DNA from 3 places in the Peribacillus sp. R9-11 genome. Region 2 is predicted to be linked to each of the others. Evidence: riboswitches for the same ligand, from Rfam matches in the RefSeq annotation. Region 2 holds a riboswitch; each other region holds the start of a gene.
The links. Region 2 has a riboswitch for glycine ahead of RE409_RS03035 (amino acid permease). Riboswitches for the same ligand answer to the same signal wherever they lie in the genome.
Positions count from the first base shown of each region.

Region 1: it holds a riboswitch for glycine, as region 2 does, so the genes downstream of both, glyA (serine hydroxymethyltransferase) here and RE409_RS03035 (amino acid permease) in region 2, are expected to answer to the same signal.
Region 3: it holds a riboswitch for glycine, as region 2 does, so the genes downstream of both, gcvT (glycine cleavage system aminomethyltransferase GcvT) here and RE409_RS03035 (amino acid permease) in region 2, are expected to answer to the same signal.

Region 1 is NZ_CP133763.1:3,026,670-3,031,779, reverse strand. It holds gene RE409_RS14735 (amino acid permease) at 1-820, shown strand, start outside; glycine riboswitch at 1,140-1,245, shown strand; gene glyA (serine hydroxymethyltransferase) at 1,365-2,615, shown strand; gene RE409_RS14725 (serine dehydratase beta chain) at 2,636-3,148, shown strand; gene sdaAA (L-serine ammonia-lyase, iron-sulfur-dependent, subunit alpha) at 3,148-4,029, shown strand; gene gcvT (glycine cleavage system aminomethyltransferase GcvT) at 4,050-5,110, shown strand, end outside.
Region 2 is NZ_CP133763.1:634,933-640,042, reverse strand. It holds gene RE409_RS03040 (ketopantoate reductase family protein) at 1-716, opposite strand, end outside; glycine riboswitch at 1,273-1,351, shown strand; gene RE409_RS03035 (amino acid permease) at 1,531-2,871, shown strand; gene RE409_RS03030 (DUF3311 domain-containing protein) at 3,060-3,260, shown strand; gene RE409_RS03025 (sodium:solute symporter family protein) at 3,257-4,723, shown strand.
Region 3 is NZ_CP133763.1:3,873,460-3,878,569, forward strand. It holds gene gcvPA (aminomethyl-transferring glycine dehydrogenase subunit GcvPA) at 1-941, opposite strand, end outside; gene gcvT (glycine cleavage system aminomethyltransferase GcvT) at 960-2,066, opposite strand; glycine riboswitch at 2,307-2,394, opposite strand; gene RE409_RS18785 (DEAD/DEAH box helicase) at 2,765-4,453, shown strand; gene RE409_RS18790 (YqhG family protein) at 4,431-5,110, shown strand, end outside.

The DNA of each region.
Region 1 (5,110 bases), 2.4 Mb from region 2:
AGGTATGTTCCCAAATGGAATAAATGGATTTATCCTCTCATTCCAGATGGTAGTGTTTGCGTTTGTTGGTATTGAACTTGTAGGACTTACAGCAGGTGAAACAGAAGATCCAGAGAAAGTTATCCCAAAAGCAATCAATAATATTCCTATTCGGATTATAATTTTCTACATTGGCGCACTTATTGTCATTATGAGTGTTTATCCGTGGAACGCAATCATCCCATCGGAAAGCCCATTCGTCCAAGTATTCGTGGCTGTTGGTATCGCTGCAGCTGCTGGTATCGTCAATTTTGTCGTCCTAACATCGGCTGCTTCGGCATGTAACAGCGCAATCTTCAGTACAAGCCGGATGATATACTCACTTGCCAAAGATAAAAATGCACCTGTGCCATTTGCAAAACTTAATGCCCGTAAAGTACCTTCCAATGCATTGGCCTTTTCAACTGTCGTCATTCTAACTTCCGTTGTGTTGAACTATTTAATGCCAGAAGGAGTATTTACGTTAATTACAAGTATTTCTACAGTATGTTTCATCTTTATTTGGGGAATTACTGTCATCAGTCATTTGAAATACCGCAAAACAAGGCCAGATCTAGCGAAAATGAACAAATTTAAATTACCACTTTATCCAGTTTCTAATTACTTGATCCTTACTTTCCTAGCGTTCGTACTTGTTGTGCTTGCACTTTCGGAAGATACTCGTGTTGCCTTGTTCGTAACCCCTGTTTGGTTTATTTCGCTGATTGCGATTTATAAGATGCAGAAAACGAAGGCAAATCATGCTGATCAGTCGAATCAGGGAGAGGTAGCGGAAAATTAAGAGGCAACGGACAAAAGTCAGTGACCTACTATTAACTTTACCAAAATAGTCAACTTGCAAAAAAACGATGATAAAAGCAGCCGTGAGTAATCTGGACGACCATAATGTGACATTCATAAAGTAAGAATTTTCAAAAAAATAATGTTAACGCTTACAAGAAAATCTTGACATTCTTATTTCCACCAATTATTCTAAATATAATAAAAATTCAATATGAGCGAATGACGGTTGTGGGAGAGTGCAATGCGACACGCCACCGAAGGAGCAAGTTCCAAAAAGACCCTTGGAACAAATCTCTCAGGTAGATGGAACCACAACTGGACGCACCTCTGGAGAGCGCGTATAAAGTAGTACGCCACCAAAGGGGAAAGGCCCTATTAATATAAAAGGGTTAAACTCTCAGGTAAAAGGACAGAGAAGGGTAGAGAAAGCTAAGCTAAGCTACCCTTCTCTGTTCTTTTTTGTGCGCAAAAAAGGGTAGTGTTTCGTAGTCACTAGCTATGCAACAAACCTTTAATACAAAAATTTTCAAGGGGGAGTACAAATGAGTTTACAGCAAAATGATTCAATCATTTTTCAAGCTATCAGAAACGAGCAAAATCGTCAGCATCAAACCTTAGAGTTGATTGCATCAGAAAACTTCGTCAGCCAAGATGTATTAGAAGCAATGGGAAGTGTAATGACGAATAAATATGCAGAAGGTTATCCAGGAAAACGTTATTATGGCGGATGTGAATTTGTCGATGTGGCAGAACAAGCAGCTATTGAGCGCTTAACAAAGCTGTTTGGTGCCAAATATGCAAATGTTCAGCCTCACTCGGGTGCACAAGCAAATTTCGCAGTATTTTTCGCACTGCTTCAGCCTGGTGATAAAGTAATGGGAATGAACCTTTCACATGGCGGCCACTTAACTCATGGAAGTCCAGTCAGTGTTTCAGGAAAATGGTTTGAAGTTGTGTCTTATGGAGTTAGAGAAGATACCCAATTAATTGATTATGATGAGTTGGAAGCTATCGCAAAGAAAGAAAAACCAAAATTGATTATTGCAGGGACAAGTGCCTACCCAAGAACCATTAATTTTGCACGATTTAGAGAAATTGCTGATCAAGTTGGAGCAAAACTTATGGTGGATATGGCTCATATAGCAGGGCTGGTAGCGGCCGGTCTTCACCCATCCCCAATCCAATATGCAGATGTTGTGACAAGTACTACTCATAAAACATTGAGAGGTCCTCGCGGGGGGATCATTTTAACAAACGATGAAGAGATTATCAAATCGATTAATAAATCTGTGTTCCCAGGAATTCAGGGCGGCCCTCTCATGCACATTATTGCAGCAAAAGCGGTCGCTTTCAACGAAGCATTACAACCAAGCTTTAAGGACTATGCGAAACAAGTCATTGAAAATGCTGCAACGCTTAGTGAAACATTAAAAAATGAAGGTGCAGCTCTTGTTTCTGGTGGTACAGATAATCATATTGTCCTTTTAGATTTACGTCCGTGGAATTTAACAGGAAAAGAAGCAGAGAGATTATTAGAAGAAGCAGGCATCACCGCTAATAAAAATACGATTCCATATGATCCAGAAAAGCCATTTGTTACGAGTGGTATCCGAATGGGAACAGCAGCTTTAACAACTCGAGGCATGAAGCAGGATGAAATGGTGAAAATCGGTGAAGTGATTTCAGCTGTTTTAAAGAGTAAAGGAGATAAAGACGTTCTTAAGAAAGCAAAAGAAACAACCAAAGGAATTTGTGATATTTATCCGTTATTTCAACAACCAATTACTGTGTAAGAAAAAAAGGGGGGGACTCAATGGATTTTCAAAGTTGTTTTGACATAATAGGTCCAATCATGGTAGGACCGTCAAGTTCCCACACAGCCGGAGTCGTGTCAATCGGTAAATTCATCCATGAACTGTTAGGAGATTATCCAAAAGAAGTCAAAATTGTATTCTATGATTCATTTGCTGAAACCTATCAAGGACATGGAACAGATAAAGCACTGCTTGGCGGATTACTTGGGATGGATACCGATGATTCACGCATTAAAAACTCGTTGGAATGGGCAAAAGAGAATGGAATGCAGTACGAAATTGAATTTGAAAGCTGCTGCGAGTATTTTGACCATCCTAACACAACAATCGTGACAGCAAAACGCGGCGATTGTGTAGTAAAGGTAGGCGGAGCATCACTTGGTGGTGGTTTATCCAAGATTTTCATGATAGACGACGATATGGTAGCGATTCGTCTCAGTGCAGGTGATGACTTTTCAGCCCTTGCTAGTTCTTATCATCCAAGAAAGAAAGTAATGGACAAGGCTATATGATGGAAATCCAGACCATGAAAGAACTAAATGAAGCTTGCCAAAGAGAAGAAAAAAGCATTGGCGAAATCATGCTAATGATGGAAGCAGAAAAGTCTGGAAGAGACCAACAAGCTATTATCAGTATGATGGAAGAACGATTGATTAAAATGAAGGAAGCCGTTGATAATGGTATAAAGGATGCCACAACCGCACCGAGTGGAATTTCTGGCGGAGATGCTTTGAAAATGAATGATTACGTTCAACAAGGTAAATCTTTGTCAGGCAGCTATATAAGCAACGCAATGAGCTTTTCATTGGCAACTTCTGAAAGTAACGCCCGAATGGGGGTCATTGTAGCTACCCCAACTGCGGGTGCAGCAGGGATTCTGCCTGGGGTACTGTTTTCGCTTCATAAAAATGATGGCACGCCTTATAAAGATTTAGTTATGGGGTTATTCACGGCAAGTATGCTCGGGCTTATCATTGCGAACCGTTCTTTCATTTCGGGGGCTGCTGGAGGCTGTCAAGCAGAGGTGGGCTCCGCAACGGCCATGGCAGCGGGGACAATCGTTGAGTTAAAAGGCGGAACACCACTGCAAGCCGTGAATGCGACAGCCATTGCGATGAAGTCACTTTTAGGATTGGTTTGTGATCCAGTCGCAGGACTTGTGGAAGTTCCTTGCATCAAGCGGAATGTGATTGGAACCTCAATTGCATTTTCAGCGGCCGACATGTCTCTAGCTGGGATTGAAAGCCGCATACCTTGTGATGAGGTAATTGAAGCCATGTATAAGGTTGGAAATGATATGCCAAGGACCCTTCGAGAAACGGCTCTTGGTGGCTTGGCAATGACAGAAACCGGTAAACGGGTGAAAGAACGTCTTTTTTGTAGGAAATCATGAATCATAATCGGGGGTAGATCATGGGTACTGAAACAGCATTAAAGCAAACACCGCTTTTTGAAGTATATAAAAAATACGGAGCAAAAGTTATTGATTTTGGTGGCTGGGCTCTGCCAGTTCAGTTTTCCAGCATTTTAGAAGAGCATGAAGCTGTTCGAACAGAAGCAGGACTTTTTGATGTTTCTCATATGGGAGAAGTACTTGTGGAAGGGAAAGATGCCGAGAGTTATATTAACTACCTTGTTACAAATGATGTAACAAAGCTTAGCATCAATCAAGCACAGTATACCGCAATGTGCTATCCAGACGGCGGAACGGTCGATGATTTATTAGTTTATAAATTAGGGAATGAAAAATATTTACTCGTTATTAATGCCGCAAACATTGAGAAAGATTACGAATGGATGAAACAGCATGTAAAAGGAGAGATGGCGCTCCAAAATATTTCGGAAGACATCGCCCAGCTTGCCATCCAAGGTCCAAAGGCAGAAAGCATTTTGCAAAAGTTAACGGAAATAGATTTATCAGAAATTGGCTCTTTTAAATTCGCCCAACATGTCAACATCTCCGGGATTACCGACATACTTGTATCCCGTACAGGTTACACAGGAGAAAATGGGTATGAACTTTATTTAGCAGCAGACAAAGCGGTAATACTCTGGGAAAAGCTCTTAGAAGCAGGAACCACGAATGGATTACAACCATGTGGACTTGGTGCACGGGACACGCTTCGACTTGAAGCACGTCTTGCACTCTATGGCCAAGAACTCAGTAACGATATCAGCCCGCTTGAAGCAGGAATCGGCTTTGTCGTAAAGACGAATAAAGAAAGTGACTTTATCGGAAAATCTGCTCTTACAGAACAAAAAGAAGCTGGATTAAAACGAAAATTAGTAGGCATTGAAGTAACAGGCAGAGGGATTCCGCGTCATGGTTACAAGGTAATTTCTCAAGGTGGAGAGGAAATAGGTATTGTTACATCCGGAACACAATCACCATCTTTGAAGAAAAGCTTAGGTCTTGCCTTAGTATCAGCCGACCAAGCTGAAGTGGGGACGCCGATAAAAGTGGAAATTCGTAA
Region 2 (5,110 bases):
TCTCTTTCCGTTAAATGAATTCCTTCTTTCTCTGACAGAACGATAACCTCTCTCATGGCAGAAATCATCATTTCTCTTGCATGACCCTTTCGTTGAATTTCACCATAATTACTTTTATAGACAGCAACAGTTTGATTAACACCAACATTCAGCATAAATTTCCCCCATTGCCGCTTATACATATCCGTATCTATCTCATATGGGACCTTCATTTTTTCAAAAAAATCTGCCACCTGCTGAACCTTTTCTGAAACCAATCCAGGTTCCCGTTCACCAAGGCAGAGTATGCCCATATGGTCGTATGTCAACTTATTTTCTTCTTTAACAGCATCCATACCTTGCGCAACACAATATAAGACTTTATCCTTTCCATACGCCTCACCAATAATCGCTTCACTTGTGATCCCATTCAAAGCAGAAATAATAATCGTCTGTTTTCCAATTTGATTCTTCACCGCTTCAATAGCATCTTCCAATCCACTAAATTTAACAGTAAAAATCATCAAATCTGCAGGCTCGCATATTTCTTCAGGCGTTACATAATGAAAGTCACAAAGCTCACCATTGCAATAAACCCCATCCTGGACATATCTCTTTATTCTAGCTGTATCCGCAATAATCCTCACATTCTTCTTCGGCATTTCCTTTGATAAATGATGTCCATATAAAATGCCCAGTGCTCCTAATCCAACAATTGATACTGTCTTTATCGCCATAGCATCTCTAATTCCCTTCACCTTTTTACCTAAATATTATCACACTATTCGGAAAACGATCGCGATTAAAATGCCAGTTTTATGGTATGAATTGTTTAGAAAAAAACCACCTAGAAAAGCTACAATATTGTGAAATACCAATAATGACACGAGGGGTTTGTAACATCCCTTACAGCTTCCTTTTGGTTCATATATATCACCAAAAGGAAAATTAAGGCTTAAACGAAGTCTACTTTTCTGAGGAACGATATCCACAAAATTTGTTGTTGTTTTTTGTATTGATTTTAAAGTGGACCCGTTAACTAACAGCTCCAGTCACTATGGCTTTTCCAATCACTACTTTTATAGAATGTTGATATACAGCAACTACATTACCGCTAACTTTCCAATTTCCATATTGACCTATAGAATAAACAATGATAGAATTCCAATATTATATTGACGTTATTTAAGTATAATGACAAATGACCGAAGGAAGATTCAATTCTTCTACAAACGGACATTTATTACAACCGCATACTAGCAAGCGTTGAATGCTATGGATCACACTATAGCAGGAGCAGCTTCTGGAGAGACTGTACATAGTACAGCGCCGAAGGATTCACAATCTCAGGCAAAAGGACAGAAGAGTAACGAATGATGAATTGTTATTCTTAAACCTGACGAGATTGGTAGTATCCAATCTCTTTTTTTATTGTCCAAAATCCAAGATATTGCCATTCAATATCATAAGCGAGGTGAAAACAACGAGCTACACGGAATGTGGAATCACGCTCCACACGACTAAGATCATAAACAACGGGAGATGCTCAAATTGGCTAAACAGGAATTGAAAAGAGATTTAAAAAATCGCCATGTACAATTAATTGCAATAGGAGGAACAATTGGTACCGGTTTATTTCTTGGATCCGGTAAAGCCATCCAATTGGCAGGCCCCTCCATTATCTTTTCCTATCTTATTATAGGGATTGCCTTATTTTTTGTTATGAGGGCTTTAGGGGAATTACTTTTATCCAACGCCGGTTATACGTCATTCACCGAATTCGCTACCGAATATATCGGGCCGTGGGCTGGATTCGTGACCGGATGGACCTATTGGTTCTGTTGGATCATGACAGCCATGGCCGATATCATCGCGGTTGGTGTCTATATGCAATATTGGTTCAATATCCCTCAATGGATACCAGCTCTTGCATGCCTGGTCATTCTGTTAGGATTGAATCTATTGACGGTTAAATTGTTTGGAGAACTTGAATTCTGGTTCGCGCTCATTAAAGTCATCACGATTGTTGCCTTAATTATTGTAGGCATCATCCTGTTAGTCATTGGCTTCAAAACCAATACTGGCACCGTTTCACTCACCAACCTTTGGAGCCACGGAGGCATGTTTCCGAACGGCGTATCCGGCTTCCTGCTATCTTTACAATTGGTTGTCTTCTCCTTTGTAGGGGTCGAATTAATTGGTGTTTCTGCAGCAGAAACAGCTAACCCGAAAAAAAATATACCATCAGCCATCAATAAAATCCCGGTCCGAATTTTACTTTTCTATGTAGGTGCCATACTCGTCATTCTATGCGTCAATCCTTGGACACGGCTGGATGCATCAAGCAGTCCATTCGTAGAAGTCTTTACACTAATCGGCATTCCAATCGCTGCAGGGATTATCAATTTTGTTGTCCTGACATCCGCTGCATCTGCCGGCAACAGCGGTTTATTTTCAACAAGCCGTATGCTTTATACATTAAGCAATAATAACGATGCTCCTGCAAAATTAGCAAAATTAAATAAACATGCTGTTCCAAGTAATGCCTTGGTTACATCGGCAATCGTCGTCTCCCTAGGGGCATTGCTAAGCAAAATGATACCTGAACAGGCCTTTACAATAGTAACTACAATCAGTGCCATCTGTTTTATTTGGGTTTGGAGCATCATCTTGATTTCACATATCAAATATACGAAAAAACGTCCGGACTTGAGAGCCCATTCTACATTCAAAGCTCCTTTTACACCCTTTATCAATTACGTTATTTTAGGATTATTTCTGTTCATCCTAATCGTTATGCTATTCGCTGAAGCTACACGACTTTCACTGTTAATGACGCCAATCTGGTTCATTCTTCTACTCGTACTCTATAACTATCAGAAAAAAAAGTAGCTATTTTTCATGGTCGCAGGAATTAAAAGGAAGGGACACTCCCTTCCTTTTTTTCAATTTATTTTGCTAACACAGAGAAGTGCTACTAAAATATATACTGCAGCCACAGTAAATTTTATATTAAAATAGTGTAAGGTACTGTAAGTCGATATGAATGACTTTTCACTTAGAATGGAGGGGTTTGATTAATGAAGATTATATATATACTTACTCTAGTTCCTTTTATAGGCATATTAGGATTTCTTCCGTTTGTTAACAGAATAGAACCTTATGTATTAGGGATGCCTTTTAATATGTTTTGGATGGCTATGTGGGTGGTCCTTACATCCGTTATTTTGGGCATCATGTATAAGTTGGACCCCAGAAATCGGGAAGGTGACCAGGAATGAATATTTCCCTCTTAATTATTTTAGGATTTTTACTTTTATCAATCTTTTTAGGTATTCGATCTTCAAAAGGAAAAGACATGAATTTGGAACAATGGACGGTTGGAGGCCGTGGTTTTGGTGCTATATTCGTCTTTCTATTGATGGCTGGAGAAATTTATACGACGTTTTCCTTCCTTGGCGGCAGCGGCTGGGCTTATGGTAAGGGTGCACCCGCTTTATACGTCCTTATTTACATTACTTTGTCTTATGTATTGTCATATTGGCTTCTTCCGGAAATATGGAAATATGCCAAAGAAAATAGTCTAATGTCTCAATCTGATTTCTTTGTAAGCAAGTATAAGAGCCCAAGCTTAGGAATTCTGGCAGCACTTGTCGGTGTGGTATCTATGATTCCAGTGATTGTCGTGCAACTTAAAGGATTAGGGATTATTGTTTCAGAAGCATCTTATGGAGCAATTTCAATGTCTACCGCGGTCTGGATGGGAGCAATCAGCCTTACCATTTATGTTATGATTTCTGGAATACACGGCTCAGTTTGGACAGCAGTCATTAAAGATATCATGATGATCGTGATTATAGGATTCTTAGGAATTTATCTTCCTATTCATTACTTTGGTGGTTTTCAACCGATGTTTGAGGCCGTAAATGCAGCCAAGCCTGGTTTTCTAAAGCTTCCTGAACAGGGGCTTAGTGTTTCATGGTTTATCTCCACGGTAATATTGCTTGTATTTGGTTTTTACATGTGGCCCCAAGTTTTCAGCGCTGTCTATTCGGCGCGTAGCGGGAAAGTATTTCGTAAAAATGCTATAATCAGTCCGTTATATACGCTCATGTTGTTATTTGTCTTTTTTGTAGGATTTACTGCTATATTGAAAGTGCCTGGACTCGTTGGGGCAGATGCAGACCTCTCATTGCTGCGCCTTTCTATCGAGACCTTTGATCCATGGTTTATAGGCATAATCGGCGGAGCTGGAATGCTGACCGCATTAGTACCAGGATCCATGCTTTTAATGAGTGTGGCTACACTGCTCGCGAAAAACGTCTATAAGGAATTTGCACCTACAGTACCCGATCGGAACGTTGTAAGATTAGCAAAGTTCCTCGTTCCTGTTATTGCATTAATAGCAGTCTACTTTACCTTAAACGGCGGCGAAACGATGTCAGCATTAATTCTCATGGGATACAGTCTTATCACACAATTATTTCCGTCTCTTCTCTTTAGCCTGAAAAAAACTAATCCTATCAACAAATTTGGAGCAATCGCCGGGATCATCTGCGGATTGGCCATCGTAACCTACATTACGCTTAGTCATTCAACCATAGGTACCATGTTTCCATCCTTACCACAGGCAGCGAAAGATTTGAATGTTGGAATCATTGCCTTGGCGGTCAATTTCTTTGTTATGATTACTGTAAGTCTCGCTTTTAGAAAGCTCTCGGTTCAGTTAGATCCCGCAAAATAATCTAAATCTCTTAAAGATATATGAAGTACTTCTTTGACTGTGGTTTTTGGGGATTAAAAGTGCACCGTAAATTATATAATCGAAAGGCTCAGTCAAAAGACTGAGCCTTTATCATGTTATGTATCCCATACCCCATAAAGGATACACACTTCTTTTTCTCCCTCTAAAACAAAAAAATTCGCACGAAAAATTCCATTGATTTTTCTCTTAATACATGAGTAATGAAAGACAGCAAGAGCCTTGGCAATCAGCAGATAAAATGTTTTTCAAAAGATCATACTGATGAAAGGTACAAGATGTAATTTACGGGTCAGTCAGCTGTACACTTCTTTCAGATTCAAGAAATCAAAATCCCTGAAAAATAAAACTCCAGGAATTCGTGTAAGT
Region 3 (5,110 bases), 2.5 Mb from region 2:
GCTTGAAGCGTCAGCACAAATCCCCGTTTACCATCTTCATCCACTGTTTGCCCGACGAGACGGCCTGGCACTTTACGAACAAGTTTGTTCGTGACCGCAAAGTATCCGCAATGCGGTCCGCCAAAAGCTGCTGGAATACCGAATGGCTGAGCATCGCCTGTTACGATATCAGCACCAAGGGCACCTGGAGGGGTCAATGCACCTAGTGCAAGCGGGTTACTCGAAACGATAAACATGGATTTCACATCATGAATGATTTCTTCCATTTCTTTCAACGGTTCAATACGTCCAAAGAAGTTTGGATATTGCACAATGACTCCCGCAATATCGTCTTTCGCCAATTCCTTTAAGGCAGCTAGATCTGTCACACCATCTTTAAATGGAATTTCAATGACTTCCACTCGCTGACCTTTCGCATACGTCTTAACGACTTCTCTTGATTCAGGATGTACTGCCGCTGAAATTAGAATTTTCTTACGTCGTGTATGACCGGATGCAAGCATCGCTGCTTCCGCTAATGCCGTCCCTCCGTCATACATGGAGGAGTTGGCTACATCCATGCCTGTCATTTCACAAATCATCGTTTGATATTCAAAAATGGCCTGAAGCTCCCCCTGTGAAATTTCTGGCTGATAAGGGGTGTAGGCTGTATAAAACTCCGAGCGGGAAAGAACATGATCAACGATGACCGGTGAATAATGGTCATACACGCCCGCACCAAGAAAGGAAGCATAGTTTTTAAGATCAGCATTCTTAGAAGCAAGTTTTGATAATTCTTTCATTAAGGCTGGCTCTGATTTAGCTGGTTTAATGTCATATTCGCCTTGAAAGCGGACACTTTCAGGAATATCGTTGAAAAGGTTCTCAACAGAAGGGACCCCTATTACCTCCAGCATTTGTTGTTTATCCTGCTCTGTCATGGGTAAGTAACGATGTTTCATCTTAATGACCATTCCTCTCTATTTACGTGGTTTTTTATAAAAAGGTGTTTGTATAATAACAGCTTTCAATCGTTTTGAACGAATTTCCACTTCGACTTCAGAATTCATCACCGAAAAGTCTTTATCGATAAGTACCAATCCTACATTTTTCTTCAATGTTGGTGATTGAGTGCCAGTCGTAACTTCACCAATGACTTTATCCCCACTGTATACCTTATAGCCATGACGAGGAATGCCGCGGTCAATCATTTCAATTCCGACAAGCTTACGTTGTGCCCCTTTTTCCTTTTGTTCAGTAAGAACGGCTTTCCCGAAAAAGTCGGCTTCCTTATCCACTTTAACCGCAAAACCAATCCCGGCTTCAATTGGGGTAATATCCGGTGAAAGCTCCTGTCCATAAAGCGGAAGTTTAGCTTCAAAGCGGAGTGTGTCACGTGCCCCTAAACCTATCGGCTGTATCCCTTCTTCTTTTCCTGCATCTAGAATAGCTCTCCAAAGGGCCGGGCCATTTTCACTGTTGCTATATATTTCAAAACCATCTTCACCCGTATATCCTGTACGTGAAACCATCGTGGAAAGCCCATTTATCAGGACATTTTCCTTGAATTTAAAAAAGCCAATTTCACTCAAAAGTGTATCATTAGATAGTTTTTGTAATATTTTCTCTGCCAAAGGTCCCTGCAGTGCCAACTGTGTATAATCGCTTGATACATCCGAAAGTTGGACATCCTCTGAACAATTAGCTTGTAGCCAGTTAAAATCTTTTTCTGTATTGGCGGCATTGACCACGAGCAGATAGTCGTCTTCTGCCTTTTTATAAATGATAAGATCGTCAACAGTACCGCCGTTTTCATAACACATAGCCGTATAAATTGCTCCGCCCTGTTTTAGCTTTGATACATCATTGGTCATCATTTTTTGTAAAAAGGCAAGACTCCCTGGGCCCTTCACATCAACCTCACCCATATGGGAAACATCAAATAAGCCAGCTTTTGTACGAACTGCTTCATGTTCGTCCTTGATACCCGAAAATTGGACAGGAAGTTCCCAGCCGCCAAAATCGATCGTTTTTCCTCCGTATTCACGATAAACCTCAAATAGTGGTGTTCTTTTTAAATTGGTCAAAAAATGACCCCCCTTAGATTTTTTAGATTTACTTTGCTCACTTTTCTAAAAGCTTCTTTCCATTTTGTCAGATCTTCTTATACTTCTCAGCCTGATTCATAATGTGGAAAAAAGGGCACAAAAAAGGACAGAGAAAGCCCTAAAGAGCTTTTTCTCTGTCCTGAAACCTGAAAGTTTACCTATATAATAGGTTTTCCCCTTTGGTGGCCGTCCTGCAACGAGCGGCGCTCTCCAGAGTTGCGTCCAATAAGAGTTCTTTTGCCTGAGAGATTCACTGCTAAGTTTGCTCCTTCGGCGCTACATTCGTAGTCTCTCCCCTTATCTTCACCCGCATATAAATGTGTCTCCACCAATTAGGAAAGTAATTAATCCTACTGATAGTTAGTAAAACCTCTGTGCATTTACAAAATGCTTTCTCTACCAACTCTCCTTAAAACTTCAGAACTTAATGAATGATCTCTAGTCTGTTAATCTGGGATAAAGTAAGAGGCGGTTGCCCATACTATGAAAAACATGAACTACATTCATCTTTTAAGCGTTTTGGGAAATTGGAATTTTCTAAATATACTTACATCCTACCTTAAGAAACTTTTCTCTGCAATATCTTTTACAGAGAAATATTTTTCTTACTTCACATATAAAATGTTCGGGTTTCAACCTTAAATAAGAAAATTATGATTTTAGAAGGAGTAGTTTCAATGAAAATTAATATATCCTTCAGTTCTGATTGGAATGACGAGTTTCTACAAAAGATGGAAAATGACGGTCCATGGGGTAATTGGGAGCTTTATAAATTGGCTGTTCAAATGGAAGAAAACCTCATTATTCCTGATTTTGAAGGTTTACAGGCACCCAAGCATCTTCCACAGCTCACCCCGCTTCCCCACCAATTGGAAGCGGCAAAGCAGGTAGTTGAAAAGATGAATGGAAAAGCCATTTTAGCTGATGAAGTAGGTCTCGGGAAAACAATCGAAGCTGGCTTGATTCTAAAAGAATATATGATCCGTGGTCTTGTTAAAAAAGTATTAATTCTTGTCCCCGCTTCACTTGTAAGTCAATGGGCTTTTGAATTGAATACCAAGTTTCATATTCCGGCTGTTGTTCAAAGAAAAAGCTATGTGTGGGAATCATGCGATGTTGTTATATCATCCATTGATACAGCGAAACGAGCTCCCCATCGAGATATCATTTTTAATCAGCAATATGACTTTATCATTATTGATGAGGCTCATAAACTTAAAAATAATAAAACGAAGAACTATGAATTTGTCCAAAATCTGAAAAAGAAATTTTGTTTATTGCTGACAGCTACGCCAATTCAAAATAAAGTCGAAGAAATTTTCCATCTTGTTTCGTTATTGAAACCGGGACACTTGGGAAATGCAACACTCTTTTCTGAGAAATATAAAGGCAAAGGCCGAAATGTTATTGAGGATGAGCACCTAAAGGAACTCGTCAACACTGTTATGATTCGGAACCGACGGGCTGATACTGGAATTGAATGGACAAAAAGGCAGGTGGAAACAATCATCATTGAATTTTCTCCAACTGAACAAGCCTTGTACGACGCTGTTTCCAAATTTAAGCCTATTTCAGATGGATCGAAGGGAAGTTCTTTTTCAGCACTCACCCTCCAAAGAGAAGCATGCAGCAGCAGAGAAGCCGTTTTTTATACATTGAAAAACATGAAAGCCAAATATGAACAGCCTTCCCCTGACTTTTTAGCAAAGCTAGATGAGCTGTTTGAGAAGGTAAATGAAACAGAACAAAACTCCAAGGCTGAAAAAGCTTTAGAACTCATCAAGAAAATTGATGACAAAGTGATTATCTTTACCGAATACAGAGCCACTCAGCTATATTTACAATGGTATTTACAACAGAATGGAATTTCCTCAGTTCCCTTCCGCGGCGGCTTTAAGCGTGGAAAAAAAGACTGGATGAGAGAATTATTCCAAAAGCAGATTCAAGTTTTAATTGCTACCGAAGCCGGTGGGGAAGGAATAAACCTTCAATTTTGCCACCACTTGATTAATTTTGACCTGCCATGGAATCCAATGAGACTTGAACAAAGAATTGGACGGATTCACCGACTTGGCCAGGAAGAAGATGTCATGATATATAACTTTGCAACGAAAAATACAGTTGAAGAACATATTTTGAAATTATTATATGAAAAAATCCATTTGTTTGAAAAAGTAATTGGTGAATTGGATGATATTTTAACGAAGCTGGATATTACCAACATCGAAGAATATTTAATTGACGTGGTCGGCGAGTCCCGAACTGAGGGTGAAATGAAAATCAAGATGGATAATTTTTCATCGATGATTCAATTCGCTCAAACTATGAAGGAAGGTGAGATTCATGCAGCAACAGGAAATTCATGATTTTTTAATAACTTTCTTTGAAGCTAATGATTGTGAAGTACTAGAGAATGCCCCATCCCATATCACTGTTCAACTGACGATTGAAATGGATAAAGAGTTAATGAACCGTCCCTTTTATTGGCATTATCTTGAAAAAACGGGCGGGATTCCAAACCCAGCCCAGATTACTTTCATTACTAATCCTGATCAGGCTCCACCCAATATGAAAGGAGAACGAATTCACTTTGGTTCGCCCCGTCTCCATCAAATTATCGAATCAACAAAAAGGCTGGCTGGATATACTAGACTTTTCGAGGATACACTCCCCTCAAATGGTCGCCATAATCCATTGTTCCCCTGGCTTACACTAAATGTTAAAATATCTTATCAATGTGATCGAAAAAAAGATACCTTTATGTCTGTTGGATTGAATTTAATCTCCGGGGAGATCATGGAAGGATTTCACAATCGTGTTTTACCGGTTAAAGTCACCCCAAAGATACCGGATTACTCCTTCACCCTCTCACCATTAATCATGCCAAAGAGTGGGTTAGCAAGACTTGATACATATATCCGAACCAGCTTCGAGAACGATGACCATTCTTGGGCGGAAGAAGCCATGGAGCGCTGGCAGAATGACTTAAATTTATTGGAGCATTTTTATAAGGATATGGATGA